Regions from separate parts of the Streptomyces sp. NPDC043176 genome, predicted to be linked through region 1. Evidence: riboswitches for the same ligand, from Rfam matches in the RefSeq annotation. Region 1 holds a riboswitch; the other holds the start of a gene.
What was found. A riboswitch is a leader RNA that binds a small molecule or an ion and turns the genes downstream of it on or off. The one in region 1 is predicted to bind glycine.
Positions count from the first base shown of each region.

Region 2: another riboswitch for glycine. It lies ahead of gcvT (glycine cleavage system aminomethyltransferase GcvT); the one in region 1 lies ahead of gcvP (aminomethyl-transferring glycine dehydrogenase).

Region 1 covers NZ_JBWKCA010000047.1:4,195-11,691, forward strand. Annotated here, with positions in the region: gene AC067A_RS36920 (glutamate-cysteine ligase family protein) at 1-882, opposite strand, end outside; gene AC067A_RS36925 (hypothetical protein) at 1,365-1,955, shown strand; gene AC067A_RS36930 (DUF5999 family protein) at 2,288-2,494, shown strand; gene gcvP (aminomethyl-transferring glycine dehydrogenase) at 2,575-5,460, opposite strand; glycine riboswitch at 5,640-5,739, opposite strand; gene AC067A_RS36940 (PRC-barrel domain-containing protein) at 5,853-6,227, shown strand; gene AC067A_RS36945 (DNA polymerase IV) at 6,340-7,497, opposite strand, start outside.
Region 2 covers NZ_JBWKCA010000001.1:577,033-584,529, reverse strand. Annotated here, with positions in the region: gene AC067A_RS02570 (ABC transporter permease) at 1-797, opposite strand, end outside; gene AC067A_RS02565 (enhanced serine sensitivity protein SseB C-terminal domain-containing protein) at 1,160-1,951, opposite strand; gene AC067A_RS02560 (enhanced serine sensitivity protein SseB) at 2,055-2,795, opposite strand; gene AC067A_RS02555 (AAA family ATPase) at 3,098-3,760, opposite strand; glycine riboswitch at 3,921-4,020, shown strand; glycine riboswitch at 4,022-4,133, shown strand; gene gcvT (glycine cleavage system aminomethyltransferase GcvT) at 4,194-5,309, shown strand; gene gcvH (glycine cleavage system protein GcvH) at 5,387-5,764, shown strand; gene glyA (serine hydroxymethyltransferase) at 5,789-7,057, shown strand; gene AC067A_RS02535 (L-serine ammonia-lyase) at 7,219-7,497, shown strand, end outside.

The sequences.
Region 1 (7,497 bases):
GAGCAGCGGGTCCTCCTCGTCGCAGATGGGCAGCAGCGCGGGGAAGTAGCGGAGGTTCTCCTCGAAGAGGTCGTACACGGAGTCCACCCACCGCTCTCCGAACCAGGTGCGCGGCCGTACGCCCTGGGACTGCAGTTCGGGCGGCCGGGTGTCGGTGGCCTGGAGGAAGAGCGGCGGCCTGGACTCGCGCCACAGCTCGCGGCCGAAGACGAAGGGCGCGTTGGCGCCGAGCGCTATCTGGACGCCCGACACCGCCTGTGCCGCGTTCCACACGGCGGCGAACCGGGCGGGGGTGACCTGGAGGTGGAGCTGGACCGAGGTGCAGGCGGCTTCGGGCACGATCGACTCCGAGGTGCAGAGGAGCCGTTCGACGCCGTGGATGTCGAGCGTGAAGTCCTCGCCCCGGGCGGCGAGGATCTGGTCGTTGAGCAGCGTGTAGCGGTCGGCGGCCGACAGGTTCTCGAAGACGAGGTCGCTCTGTGCGAGCGTGGGCAGTATGCCGATCATGACGACGCCCGCGTCGAGTTCGGCGGCCTTGCGGTCGGCATATCCGAGCCCGGTGCCGATCTCTTCCGCGAGCCGGTCGAATACCCGGCCGCCCAGCTGGTGGGGGGCGATGTTCACCTCGAGGTTGAACATTCCGAGTTCCGTCTGGAAATCGGCACTCGCGATCTTTTCCAGAACGGGTCCGTTCAGCATGCGGGGCAGTCCGTCGGCACCGGCGAGATTGAGTTCGATCTCGACGCCCATGAGATTGCGCGGCCGGTCGAACCTCTTCTCCGCCAGGAGTCTCGCGAGCCCCGCGAGACACTGCTGGAGCTTTCTCCGGTAGTGCTGCCGGTCGGACGGGCCGAACCCGTCGGCCACGACCTTCTCCCCCATCGACGCGTCCCTCCGCGAGCGGGCAGCCGCCCACCACGGCCGCGTGTCACGGACGATGATGCCCACACGGTTGATCGACAACGCCTGCGGAATCGAGCCGTCGGACGATAGGCTGGACGGAGAGCTCCACCGGCACATCCCGAAGGCACGGAACAATCGACATATACCAATGTCCTATTGTCCGGGAGCCCGGGGTCGCAATTCAGCCGTCCGGCACTGCGGGATTCACGCAGGTGGGAGCGGCGCGATGGTCACGATTCTGCTTCGACTCCCCCCTATTAAGGCCTGATGACGCCTTGTCAGGAATATCGGCGACGTCTAGCGGAAACACTGTGTGAACACGTGTCGTATAAACTCCGCGGGCGAGGCAGAGTGTTGGCGCCCGGCCATGGCCTCATGGCCCCCTCTCTGGCCCCGCCGCCGACAGCGCCGTCGTACCTGCCCACGCATCACCGTGTCTCCTGAGTGAGAGGCGACCCACCATGCTCCGACCCTCCCCGGCCCCCGCGCCGGCCCTCCGCAGCGTCCTCGCGGCCCTCGGCTCGCCGACCGCCGTCCGCGAGGCGCGAACGCCCGCCCTGCGGGCCGCGCAGGGACCACTGAGCCCCGAACACCCGCTGCCCGTGCACGTCCTCGACGTCTCCGGAGCACCGGGGATCGCGCCCCGCACCCGGCTCGCCGGCTGGCGCTTCCTGATCCGGCACGGGGAGCGGGCGATCGCCGCCGCGGACACCATGCTCACTCCGGACGGCTGGACCTTCTCGCACTTCTTCGAGGGTCCGTACGTGTCCGCGACGGAACGGGCCCTGCTGCAGGCCGAGGCGCTGCCCGTCGCGTACGAGCCCCGGCTGCTCTCCGTACCGGAGCTCTACATGCTGACCCTCTGGCTGCACGCCGACCCGGAGTCCGGCGGCACCGCCGTCGCCCCGGCGGCCGCCGATCTGATGGTGCCGCTCGCCCCCGCGCCGCCGGGGATCGCGGCCCACCGGCCCTACCAGGTCGCCGACCTCCTGCCCGTCCTCAGCACGCGTCTCGCGCCGCCGCCCCTCCTGGGCTCGGCGGCGCCCGCCTGATCCGGCGCCCGCGCGGCCCCGCCCCGTGACCCGGCCGGGTCACGGGGCGCACTGTTGTCCGAACCTCGGGCCCGAACGGCGCCGCCGAACACCCCTCCCATACGGACTAGCCCGCTCGGGCCACCCCGAACCACCCGAAGAGACCGTGCGGTTGACCTGAACCGCCCCTGGGGGTGATGCGTCTTCCCCGGAGAGGACGAGCTGAGGCGAAATACCTGCGGATGACCTTCCGTAGGGCAAGACTGGGACCGGAACCGAACCGACCGACGGGGGCGGCGATGAGCGCGAAGAGCCGCAGGACATCCACCACGACGCAGCGAAAGAACCCACCCATGTGCCAGCACCAGCCTGCCTGTCCGACCGCCGACTCTCCCGCCCGGGAGGCGGCCCGACTGATGGCACACCATCCGGAACAGGGCTGGAGCCTGCTGTGCAACGGCGTCCTGCTCTTCGAGGACACCGGTGAACTGCTGCCGGACGGGCAGATCATCGCCCCGCACCGGCCGCTGACCGCGGGCCAGGTGACGACCGCCGCCTGAAGGGCGCGTCGACACCGTTCGAGGGACGACGCCGAGGGCCGGCCCGGAGGAGATCCTCCGAACCGGCCCTCGGCTCGTGCTCAGTTGTCGTAGTCGTCCATCGGCGGGCAGGAGCAGACCAGGTTCCGGTCGCCGAAGGCGCCGTCGATGCGGCGGACCGGCGGCCAGTACTTGTCGGCGGCCGAGACGCCGGCCGGGAAGACCGCCTCGTCACGGGTGTACGGGTGGTTCCACTCGCCGCCCAGCGCGGCCGCGGTGTGCGGCGCGTTGTGCAGCGGGTTGTCGTCGGCGGGCCACTGGCCCGAGGCGACCTTCTCGATCTCGGCGCGGATCGCGATCATCGTGTCGCAGAAGCGGTCGAGCTCGGTGAGGTCCTCGGACTCGGTCGGCTCGATCATCAGCGTGCCGGCCACCGGGAAGGACATCGTCGGGGCGTGGAAGCCGTAGTCGATGAGGCGCTTCGCGATGTCGTCGACCGTGACGCCCGTCGCCTTCGACAGCGGGCGCAGGTCCACGATGCACTCGTGGGCGACCAGACCGGCCGGACCGGTGTAGAGCACCGGGAAGTGCGGCTCCAGGCGCTTGGCGATGTAGTTCGCCGCGAGGACGGCGACCTGGGTGGCGCGCTTGAGGCCCTCGCCGCCCATCAGGCGGACGTACGACCACGAGATCGGCAGGATGCCCGCGGAGCCCCACGGGGCGGCCGAGATCGGGCCGACGCCGGTCTCCGGGCCCGCGGTGGGCTGGAGCGGGTGGTTCGGCAGGTACGGGGCGAGGTGGGCGCGGACGCCGACCGGGCCGACGCCGGGGCCGCCGCCGCCGTGCGGGATGCAGAAGGTCTTGTGCAGGTTCAGGTGCGAGACGTCGCCGCCGAACTTGCCCGGCTTGGCCAGACCGACCAGCGCGTTGAGGTTGGCGCCGTCGACGTACACCTGGCCGCCGGCCTCGTGGACCTCGGCGCAGATGTCGGCGACGTGCTCCTCGAACACACCGTGGGTCGACGGGTAGGTGATCATCAGCACGGACAGCTCGTCGCGGTACTGGGCGATCTTGGCGCGCAGGTCCTCGACGTCGACCTCGCCGTCGTCGGCGGTCCTGACGACGACGACCTTCATGCCGGCCATCACCGCGGAGGCGGCGTTGGTGCCGTGCGCGGAGGACGGGATGAGGCAGACCGTGCGCTGGAGGTCGCCGTTGGCGCGGTGGTAGGCGCGGACCGCGAGGAGGCCGGCCAGCTCGCCCTGCGAACCGGCGTTGGGCTGGATCGACACCTTGTCGTAGCCGGTGACCTCGGCGAGGCGCTCCTCCAGCTCGGTGATGAGCGTGAGGTAGCCCTGCGCCTGCTCGACCGGGGCGAAGGGGTGCATCTGGCCGAACTCGGGCCAGGTCACCGGCTCCATCTCGGTGGTCGCGTTCAGCTTCATCGTGCAGGAGCCGAGCGGGATCATGCCGCGGTCCAGCGCGTAGTCGCGGTCCGCGAGCTTGCGCAGGTAGCGCAGCATCGAGGTCTCGGAGCGGTGCGCGTGGAAGACCGGGTGGGTCAGGTACGCGTCGGAGCGCAGCAGCCCGGCGGGCAGCGTGTCCTCGGTGACGGCGTCGAGGGCCTCGATGTCGGCGGCGACGCCGAAGGCGCCCCAGACGGCGGCGAGCTGCTCGCGCCCGGTGGTCTCGTCGCACGAGACCGACACGAGGTCGGCGTCGACGCGGTGGAGGTTCACGCCGGCCTCGCGGGCGGCGGCCACGACCTCGTCGGCCTTGCCCGGGACGCGGGCGGTGACGGTGTCGAAGAAGGCGCCCTGGGTGAGCTCCACGCCCCCGGCGGTCAGGCCGGCGGCCAGGATGGCGGCGTAGCGGTGCGTGCGCTGCGCGATCTGCTTCAGGCCGTCCGGACCGTGGTAGACGGCGTACATGCCGGCCATGACGGCGAGCAGCACCTGAGCGGTACAGATGTTGCTGGTGGCCTTCTCGCGGCGGATGTGCTGCTCGCGGGTCTGCAGGGCCAGGCGGTAGGCGCGGTTGCCGTCGGCGTCGACGGAGACGCCCACGAGGCGGCCGGGCAGGGAACGGGCGTGCTTGTCCTGGACGGCCATGTAGCCGGCGTGCGGACCGCCGAAGCCCATCGGCACGCCGAAGCGCTGCGTCGTTCCGACGGCGATGTCCGCGCCCAGCTCGCCGGGCGAGGTGAGCAGCGTGAGGGCGAGCAGGTCGGCGGCGACGGTGACGATCGCGCCGAGCTCGTGGGCGGCGTCGACCAGCGGCTTGATGTCGCGGACGGCACCGGAGGCACCCGGGTACTGCAGGAGCACGCCGAAGACACCGCGCTCGGCGACCTCGGCGGGGATGCCCTCGCTCAGGTCGGCGACGACGACCTCGACACCGGTCGGCTCGGCTCGGGTCTCGATGACGGCGATCGTCTGCGGCAGGGCGTCGGCGTCGACGAGGAAGACGCCGTTCTTGACCTTGCCGACACGGCGGGACAGCGCCATGGCCTCGGCGGCGGCGGTGCCCTCGTCGAGGAGGGAGGCGCCGGAGGTGGGCAGACCGGTCAGGTCAGCGACCATCGTCTGGAAGTTCAGGAGGGCCTCGAGGCGACCCTGGGAGATCTCCGGCTGGTACGGGGTGTACGCCGTGTACCAGGCCGGGTTCTCCATCACGTTCCGCAGGATGACCGGCGGGGTGAAGGTGCCGTAGTAGCCGAGGCCGATCATGGGGGCCAGGACCTGGTTGCGGTCGGCGAGCGTGCGCAGCTCGGCGAGGACCTCGGCCTCGGTGCGGGCGGCGGGCAGGCCCAGCGCCTCGGCGTTCTTGATCACGTCCGGCACCGCGGCGGCGGTGAGTTCGTCGAGCGAGCCGTAACCGACCTGGGCGAGCATCTTGGCCCGCGCCTCGGCGTCGGGTCCGATGTGCCGCTGCTCGAACGGGATGCCCTGTTCGAGCTCGGAGAGCGGAGTGCGGTTGGCGGTCATTACGGAGGCCTCCTGGTCGTCACGACCTGCGAGGGGCACCACGGCGCGGGTACCCGGACGGCCTCCCCCTCTGTCATCTCAACCTGAGAGTTTCACCGGCACGCCTCACGGCACACCGGCTTTCACCGTCGGTGAGAGCGCGTGCCGTCGTCGGACACCGCTCTGCTTTCCAGAGTGACCTCGTCCGCGCGGTACAGGGGCCTGAGAGATTCCGGGGAGGATTTGCTCCTTCGGCGCCCACCGGAAGGTTTCTCCGGGGGACTCTCCCGCACAGGGTCGACAGCCACAGCCAGCCTACCAGCGCGGTTGTCTCTCCCTTCGCTCAAGTGGCCGACATCCCAGTTGTGCACTTTCGTAGGGGTGTAGAGCAGTTGCGACCAGTTGGAGGGACCGTGCAGACCGACATCGATCCGCGCAGCCTGATCGGCCGCAAGGCGTTCGACCGGAACGGCCGCAAGATCGGCACCGTGGACGAGGTGTACCTCGACGACGCGACCGGCATCCCGGAATGGGCCGCCGTCCGCACCGGCCTGTTCAGCCGGGACGCCTTCGTCCCCCTGGAACCGAGCGATCTCCTCGCCGACGGCCTCCACATCCCCTACGAGCGGGCCCTCATCAAGGACGCCCCGGACTTCGGCGTCGGCCGCCACCTCTCCCCGGAGCAGGAACTCCAGCTTTACCGCCACTACAGCCTCACCCTGCCCCCGCCGCCCTCCGACTACCCCGACACCGACTTCGGCCGCCTCGCCGGCCAGGACGGCACCTGACCCGCCGGAAGCCCTCCCGACCAGGCCGGGCTCACCCCACCCGGCCTCATCGACCGGACGTCTTCAAAGGGCCCGCGTCCTCGCGGGCCCTTTCCGTGCCGCTCGTCGCCGCTCATCCCACCAGCGGCAGCGGCTCCCCCTCCACCAGGTCGGGGTCGTCCACGGCGAACGTCCGGACCCTTCCCGGCGCCGCTGACCCCGGTTCCTCGAACCGGACGGTGACCCGCCCGACGCCGCTCCCCTGCACCCACCCCGCCCCGTACACCGCGTGCCGCACGTCCCTCCCGGGCGCCCAGTGCCGCTCCACGGGCCCGGACGGCTCTTCGGTCCCCTCTGTGACCGCCGGGAGCGCGGAGGGCACAGAGGAGGCCTCAGTGGCCGGAGAGACGGCCGTGGCGCTCTCCCCCGCACCCGCCTGAGCGAACAGGTCCTCCTGCGTGTAGTCCGCGAGCCCGCTCACCCCCACCCCGAGGAGCCGTACGCCCCCGGTGGTGTCCACGGCCTCCAGGAGCCGTCCCACGGCCTCCCGCACGACGCCGGGGTCGTCGGTGGGCCCCCGCAGCGTCTCGGACCGGGTCAGGGTCGAGAAGTCGTACCGCCGCACCTTCAGGACGATCGTCCGTCCGGAGTGCCCCGAGGCCCGCAAACGCCCCACACACCGGTCGGCCAGCCGCTCCACCTCGACCCTGATCCGCACCCGGTCGTGCAGGTCCACGTCGAACGTGTCCTCGACCGAGACCGACTTGGCGTCCCGCTCGGCGACCACCGGCCGGTCGTCGTACCCCTGGGCCATCCGGTACAGCGAGGCCCCGTGGGCCCGGCCCAGAAGCCGCACGAGCTCGTCCTCGCCCGCCTCGGCGAGGTCGGACACGGTGGTCATGCCGGCCCGCCTCAGGTGCTCCCCCGTCGCGGGCCCCACCCCGGGCAGGATCCGCACGGACCTCGGCCCCAGCAGCTCCCGCTCGGTGCCGGGCTCGATGAGGACCAGCCCGTTCGGCTTGGCCTCCTCGGAGGCGATCTTCGCGATCATCTTCGACCCCGCGAGACCCACCGACCCCGTCAGGCCCGTCGTCGCCAGGATGTCGATCCGCAGCCGCTCCCCCGCGGTCCGCGCGCTCGCACTGTCGTGGGCGACCCCTCCGGCCTCGAGATCGACGAACGCCTCGTCCAGGCTGAGCGGCTCCACGAGCGGCGAGAGCCGCCCCAGCAGCTCCATCACCTGTTCGCTGATCGACCGGTAGAAGGCGAAGCGGGGCACGAGGTAGGCGGC
Region 2 (7,497 bases), on a different contig from region 1:
GTCGCGTAGACCGTGATCGGGGCGATCAGGTTGGGCAGCAGCTCGCGGCGCAGGATGTAGAGGCGGCCGGCGCCCAGGCTCTGGGCGGCCTCGACGTACTCGCGGTTGCGCAGCGAGAGGGTCTGGCCGCGGACGATGCGTCCCACGTACGGCCAGCCGAAGAAGCCGATCACGAGCACCAGGGCGGCGATGCGGACGCCCGAGCCGTCGAGGCCGAGGAGCTGGTTCGGCAGGACCGAGACCAGGGCGATCGTGAAGAGCAGCTGCGGGAAGGCGAGCATGACGTCCATGACCCGGCTCAGCGCCGCGTCGACCCAGCCGCCGAAGTAGCCGGCGATGATGCCGAGGACGGTGCCGAGGGCGACCGCGAAGACCGCCGCCAGGAAGGCGACGAGCAGCGAGATCCGGGCACCGTAGACGATGCGGCTGAAGACGTCACGGCCGTTGACGGGCTCGACGCCGAAGAGGAAGTCGGAGCTGACACCGCCCCAGGAGCCGATCGGCGTGCCGAACAGCGGGTCGATCTGGTCCTCGTGGAACTCGTCCGGCGGGTGGCCGAGGAGGCCGACGATGACCGGGGCGAAGATCGCGACCAGGACCAGGAACACGACGACGAAGGCGCCGGCGAGGGCGAGTTTGTCCCGCTTGAGGCGGGTCCAGGCGATCTGCCAGGGCGAGCGGCCCTCGATCGCCTTGGCGGGCTTGCCGGGTCCGTCCGGGGTGCCGGAAGCGTCGGGCGCGCCGTCGACGGTGGCGGTCGCCTCGCCCGCACTCGTCTCGTGCAGTGGTGCCGTCATCGTGGTGAGGACCCCTCTCGGCCGCCGGTAGCCGGCCCTTGCCCGCCGCGGGTAGCGGCTCGGTGGAACAACCTGCTGGGCATCTGCTCGAAAGGAGCGGAACGCCCGGTGTTCCGGGGAGTCTTCAATGCGCTTGCGATCACCCGCCAGCCCTGACGAGGAATGTTTGCTCAAACGTGATGCGGTGCTGCGACTTCCGTTATCCGGACGTCGTGATCACGTGAGCGGACCATCTCGGGTCCTCTTCCCCACAATCGGGCATGTCGCCCAACAGGGCGTTTGAGCTCCTCAATTGGGGCGAACGAAGGGCTCCGCCGAGGCCCCGTGGGGCCTGTGGGGCGTAGGGAGAGAAGCGTGGCGTCTCAGTATCCGGACGGCATCGGCGGCGGGTATCCGTACCCCGGGGCGGGTGCGGAACCGCGGCCCGCGTGCGCCTCGCGGTCGTAGAACGGACGCGCGTTCGCGCGCAGCCAGAGGGCCACCGGGTCGTACGCGTCGGAGAGGGCGACCGTGGAGACGGGCAGCCCGTCGGGCACGGAGCCGATCGTCTGGCGCATCATCGTCCGGACCGTGTCGACGGCCGCCGGGGAGGTGTCGTACAGGTCGAGGCCGATGGCGAGGTACGGGGAGCCCAGCGCGGGCTGCACCCAGCCGCGGCGCAGCGCGCGGACGGCCGGGGTGCGGTGCGCGTTCTGCGTGAGCAGGGCGTAGAACTGCGGGATCTCCAGGGAGGGCTCGGAGAGGCGCAGCGGTCCCGCGGGCATCCGGTCGAGACCGGTGGCGATGCGGCGGAGGTCGGCCCAGGGGATGCCGACACCGCCGCCCGGGGCGTGCGGATTCAGCCAGACGCCCCAGCGGTCGGGGTAGAGGGCGCGGGCGATCTCACGGCCGGTGACGAGCTCGTGGGCGCGGTTCCAGCCGGAGGCTGCGAGTTCCTGGGGGGAGGTGACGCAGGGCGCGTAGCCGAAGCCGTCGACCTCCATGTTCCCGTACTGGGCGTCGGGCGAGCCGGGCGAGCCGTGCCAGAGCAGCATCCGGAGTTCGCCGTCGGCGAGGGCGTGCAGCAGCTGCTCGTACGCGTCGTAGCGTCCGGGTGCCACCTCGCGCAGCATGCGCTCGACCTCGCCGGCCGCAGCGGTGCCTGACGCGCTCACCATGGGTCCCCGCCCCTCTTCCGTCCACCATGTCCGCGCGGCTTCGGTGCCGCTGCCGATTCGGATCGGCTCACCGGTCAGTTCAGCTTAAACAGCGGGTCGCTCACACGGCGGCGCGCTGGTAGAACGGGCGCACCCGCTCCAGCATCCAGTCGCCGACCGGGTCCTGCGCCATGTCGAGCAGGATCAGGTTGACGGGCCAGGCGACCTCGACCCGGCCGAGGGCGCGGCCGAGGGCGTCCAGGGGCGCGTTCCGGTCGGCGCCCTCCCATTGGGTGAGCTGGACGCCGATGAAGAGGGCCGGTTCCGTGCCCTCGACGCTGGCGAGCGCACGGCGGGCGGTGGTGACGATGCCGGTGGCCTCGAACTCGGCGGAGGCGGCGGCGAGGAAGTCGACGGGGTCGTCCTGCCAGTCGGGCTCGAACAGCCGGACGCGGCCGCCGGTGGCGGGCCCGTCGAGCGGGGTCCGGCCGACGCGGCAGAGTTCGGCGACGGCCGGCGGCGGCAGCGGGACTCCGGCGGTGCCGCCGGGGTTCACGGCGATGCCGAGCTGCGGGGGGAGGCCGCGGGCGAAGTCACGGGCGGGGGCGACGGCGAAGGACATGTGGTCGCCGACACAGGCGAGGAGCTGCTGCTCGGAGCTGAAGACGGGGACGTAGGCCGCGCCGTCGATCTCCATGGTGGGGAGGTCCAGGTCGGGGCTGTCGGGGCCGCCGCCGTTCGGCAGGGGCACCCAGAACCGGCTGCGGCCCAGCACCTCGACGAGCCGGCCGCCCGCCGCGGGGTTGCCGAGTGAGGCGGCAAGGACCTCTTCGAGCTCGTTGCCCGGCCACGTCACGTCCACGGTCGCGTTTCCCCTTCTCGCACGGCCTGCCGTACCGGCCGCCCGGCAGCACCCTAACGCCGCCCCGGCGCCGCCGTGGCCAAAAGGGAAGGGTACGGGCCCGGCGCCGGAACCCCACGACACCCCGTGCACCCCCGCGCGGGGACCCCACGACACCCCGCGCACCCTCGCCCTGAACCCCACGGCACGCCCGCGCGGGATCCCACGGCACGCCCGCGCGGGCTCCCACTGCACGCTTGCGCACCCCCGCGCAGGACCCCACGACACCCCCGCCCGGGCCCTGGCGGCGGCTCCCGGGGCCGTCAGGCGGTGTCGCGGAAGGAGATGCGGCGGAGGGTGTCGGTGGCGGCGCGGTCGAGGAGGGTGGCGGAGGCGCAGCCGGGCGGGAGGCTGCCGGACTCGGCGGCCCGCAGCAGCCGGCCGACGGCCCGCCGGTGGCGGGCGAAGGCGTAGGCGGAGACGCCGCGGCCGCGGGCGTCCTGGCCGGCCCTGGCGGTGTCCGGGGTGACGTCGAGGAGCAGCAGGTGCAGGGCGCGGCCCCGGCGGCGGGCCTCGCGGGCGAGCCAGCCGCGCACCCAGGACTGGGTGCCGCAGTCGTGGACGATCACGCTCGCGCCGGAGCGCAGGGCGCGGCGGAGCCCGGCGTAGTGCGCGAGGCGCACGAGGGGGCGGTAGACGGCGTACGGCAGGAGGCGGGGCATGCGGAGCTCCCAGCGCTCGCGGGCGTCCTGGGAGTCGATGCCGTGGCCGTCGGCGGCGCGCTTCATGAGGGTGGACTTGCCGCTGCCGGGCAGCCCGGAGACGACCACGAGGTCGCCGGCGGCGAAGACGAGGGCGCGCGGACCGCGGCCGCCGCGCTCGCGGAGGTCCCGCAGCAGCCGGCCCCGGCCGCGCGTCCTCGCGCGGGCCCGCTGGGCCGGTATGCCGGTGCTCGTCGCGTACGCCCCGGTGTGCTCGGTCCTCATCGCGCTCCCCCTGTCGGGTCTCAGGAGACCTGAGGAGACCCTTGCCCACAAAGTGTAAAGAAACGGTAATGAGACACAAGCGATTTGCCCCGCCGACACCGCGTGCAATGATGTGCCCGCCAGGCGCGCACAGTCGCCACACAATCGCATACCGGCCGCTCGAATCCGCGCGGGAGAGTTCCGGACAGCCGAACGCGTCCGGACGCCGAAGGAGCAAGACCCTCCCTTGAATCTCTCAGGCCCCGTACCGCGCGGATGAGGCAGATCTGAAAAGCGGGACACCCTGCTGTGTCCCCACCCAAGGTGCAAGCCGATCTCTCGGTGACGAGATGCTCTCGGTGAACCTCTCAGGTTCCATGACAGATGGGGAGGACGTCCTCGCCCGTCATGTGTTTCGTCACCGATCACGCCCTTGGGACCCGGGAGCCACCCCATGAGCACTGCCCCCCGTCTGACCGCCCTCGATGCCCTGCATCGTTCGCTGGGCGCGACCATGACCGACTTCGCGGGCTGGGACATGCCGCTGCGGTACACCAGCGAGCGCGACGAGCACAACGCCGTCCGCACCAGGGCCGGCCTCTTCGACCTCTCCCACATGGGCGAGATCACGGTCACCGGCCCGCAGGCCGTCGACCTGCTGGACTACGCCCTGGTCGGCAACATCTCCACGGTGGGCAACGGCCGCGCGCGCTACACGATGATCTGCCAGGAGGACGGCGGCATCCTCGACGACCTGATCGTCTACCGCCTGGGCGAGACGGAGTACATGGTCGTCGCCAACGCCTCCAACGCGCAGATCGTCCTGGACGCGCTCGTGGCCCGCTCGGAGGGCTTCGACGCCGAGGTCCGCGACGACCGCGACGCGTACGCCCTGATCGCGGTCCAGGGCCCGGAGTCCCCCGGCATCCTGAAGTCGATCACCGACGCCGACCTGGACGGCCTGAAGTACTACGCCGGCCTGCCGGGCACGGTCGCGGGGGTGCCCGCGCTGATCGCCCGTACCGGCTACACCGGCGAGGACGGCTTCGAGCTGTTCCTGAAGCCGGAGCACGCGGAGGGCGTCTGGACGACGCTGACCGAGGCGGGCGCGGGCGTCGGCCTGGTCCCCTGCGGCCTGTCCTGCCGTGACACGCTCCGCCTGGAGGCGGGCATGCCGCTGTACGGCCACGAGCTGACCACCGCCCTCACCCCCTTCGACGCGGGCCTCGGCCGGGTCGTGAAGTTCGAGAAGCCCGGCGACTTCGTCGGCCGCAAGGCGCTGGAGGCCGCCGCCGAGCGCGCCGAGACCGCCCCGCCGCGCAAGCTCGTCGGTCTGGTCGCCGAGGGCCGCCGCGTCCCGCGCGCCGGCTTCCAGGTCGTCGCCGGCGGTGAGGTCGTCGGTGAGATCACCTCGGGCGCGCCGTCCCCGACCCTCGGCAAGCCGATCGCCATCGCGTACGTCGACGCGGCGCACGCCGCGCCCGGCACCGCGGGTGTAGGTGTGGACATCCGCGGCACCCACGAGCCCTACGAGGTCGTGGCGCTGCCGTTCTACAAGCGCCAGAAGTGACGCATTCGTCTCACCCGGCGTCTCACCCCGCAAGACCCACGTACATCAGTACTCCCCCGATCCAGGAGAATCAGGCCATGAGCAACCCCCAGCAGCTTCGCTACAGCAAGGAGCACGAGTGGCTGACGGACGCCGTTGACGGCGTCGCGACCGTCGGCATCACCGAGCACGCTGCGAACGCGCTCGGCGACATCGTGTACGTCCAGCTCCCCGAGGTCGGCAGCACCGTGACCGCGGGCGAGGAATGTGGCGAGCTGGAGTCGACCAAGTCCGTCAGCGAGCTGTACTCGCCGGTGACCGGCGAGGTCGTCGAGGCGAACCAGGACGTCGTCGACGACCCGTCGCTGGTGAACTCCGCCCCGTTCGAGGGCGGCTGGCTGTTCAAGGTGCGCCTCGCGGACGAGCCGAAGGACCTGCTCTCCGCCGACGAGTACACCGCCTTCACCGCCGGCTAACCGAGACCCCCTAGGGATCGATTCATGTCGCTTCTGAACACTCCCCTCCACGAGCTCGACCCCGACGTCGCCGCCGCCGTCGACGCCGAGCTCCGCCGTCAGCAGTCCACCCTCGAGATGATCGCGTCGGAGAACTTCGCTCCGGTCGCGGTCATGGAGGCCCAGGGCTCCGTCCTCACCAACAAGTACGCCGAGGGCTACCCGGGCCGCCGCTACTACGGCGGCTGCGAGCACGTCGACGTGGCCGAGCAGATCGCGATCGACCGGCTCAAGGACCTGTTCGGCGCCGAGTACGCCAACGTCCAGCCGCACTCCGGCGCCTCCGCGAACCAGGCCGCCCTCTTCGCGATCGCCCAGCCGGGCGACACGATCCTGGGTCTGGACCTGGCGCACGGCGGTCACCTGACCCACGGCATGCGCCTGAACTTCTCGGGCAAGCAGTTCAACGTGGTCGCGTACCACGTGGACGAGGCCGGCCTGGTCGACATGGCCGAGGTCGAGCGCCTCGCCAAGGAGCACCGCCCGAAGGTCATCATCGCGGGCTGGTCCGCCTACCCGCGCCAGCTGGACTTCGCGGAGTTCCGCCGGATCGCCGACGAGGTCGAGGCCTACCTGTGGGTCGACATGGCCCACTTCGCGGGCCTGGTCGCCGCCGGTCTGCACCCGAACCCGGTCGAGTACGCGGACGTGGTGACCTCCACCACGCACAAGACGCTCGGCGGCCCCCGCGGCGGCATCATCCTGGCGAAGAAGGAGTTCGCGAAGAAGCTGAACTCCTCGGTCTTCCCCGGTTTCCAGGGGGGCCCGCTGGAGCACGTGATCGCGGCCAAGGCCGTCTCCTTCAAGGTCGCGGCCTCGGAGGAGTTCAAGGAGCGCCAGCAGCGCACCCTGGACGGCGCCCGCGCCCTCGCCGAGCGCCTGGTCCAGGACGACGTCACCGCCCACGGCGTCTCGGTCCTGTCCGGCGGCACGGACGTGCACCTGGTCCTGGTGGACCTGCGTGACTCCGAGCTCGACGGCCAGCAGGCCGAGGACCGTCTCCACGAGGTCGGCATCACGGTCAACCGGAACGCCGTTCCGAACGACCCGCGCCCGCCGATGGTCACCTCGGGTCTGCGCATCGGTACGCCGGCGCTCGCGACCCGCGGCTTCCAGGCGGACGACTTCGCCGAGGTCGCCGACGTCATCGCGGAGACCCTGAAGCCGGGCTTCGACGCCGACAAGGCCGCGGCCCTCAAGGCCCGGGTGACCGCGCTGGCCGACAAGCACCCGCTGTACCCCGGCCTGAAGTAATTTCGTACGATTTAGTTCCGGTTTCGTTCGTACGATGGCTCCGGGGCACCGCGCACACTGGACAGTGAGCGCGGTGCCCCGGCCCATGCTCAGCCCTTCTTCGCGCTTTTCTGCTCCACCCCGGCAGACAACGGCGTCTAGCCCCCACAAGGAGTCCTCCCGTGGCCATCTCGGTCTTCGACCTGTTCTCGATCGGCATCGGTCCGTCGAGCTCCCACACGGTGGGCCCCATGAGGGCTGCCAGGATGTTCGCCCGCCGGCTGAAGAACGAGGGCCTGCTCGCCCACACGGCGCGCATACGAGCGGAGCTGTACGGCTCGCTCGGCGCGACCGGCCACGGCCACGGCACCCCGAAGGCGGTCCTGCTGGGGCTGGAGGGCAGCTCGCCGCGCACGGTGAACGTCGAGACCGCCGACGACGAGTTCGAGCGGATCAAGGCG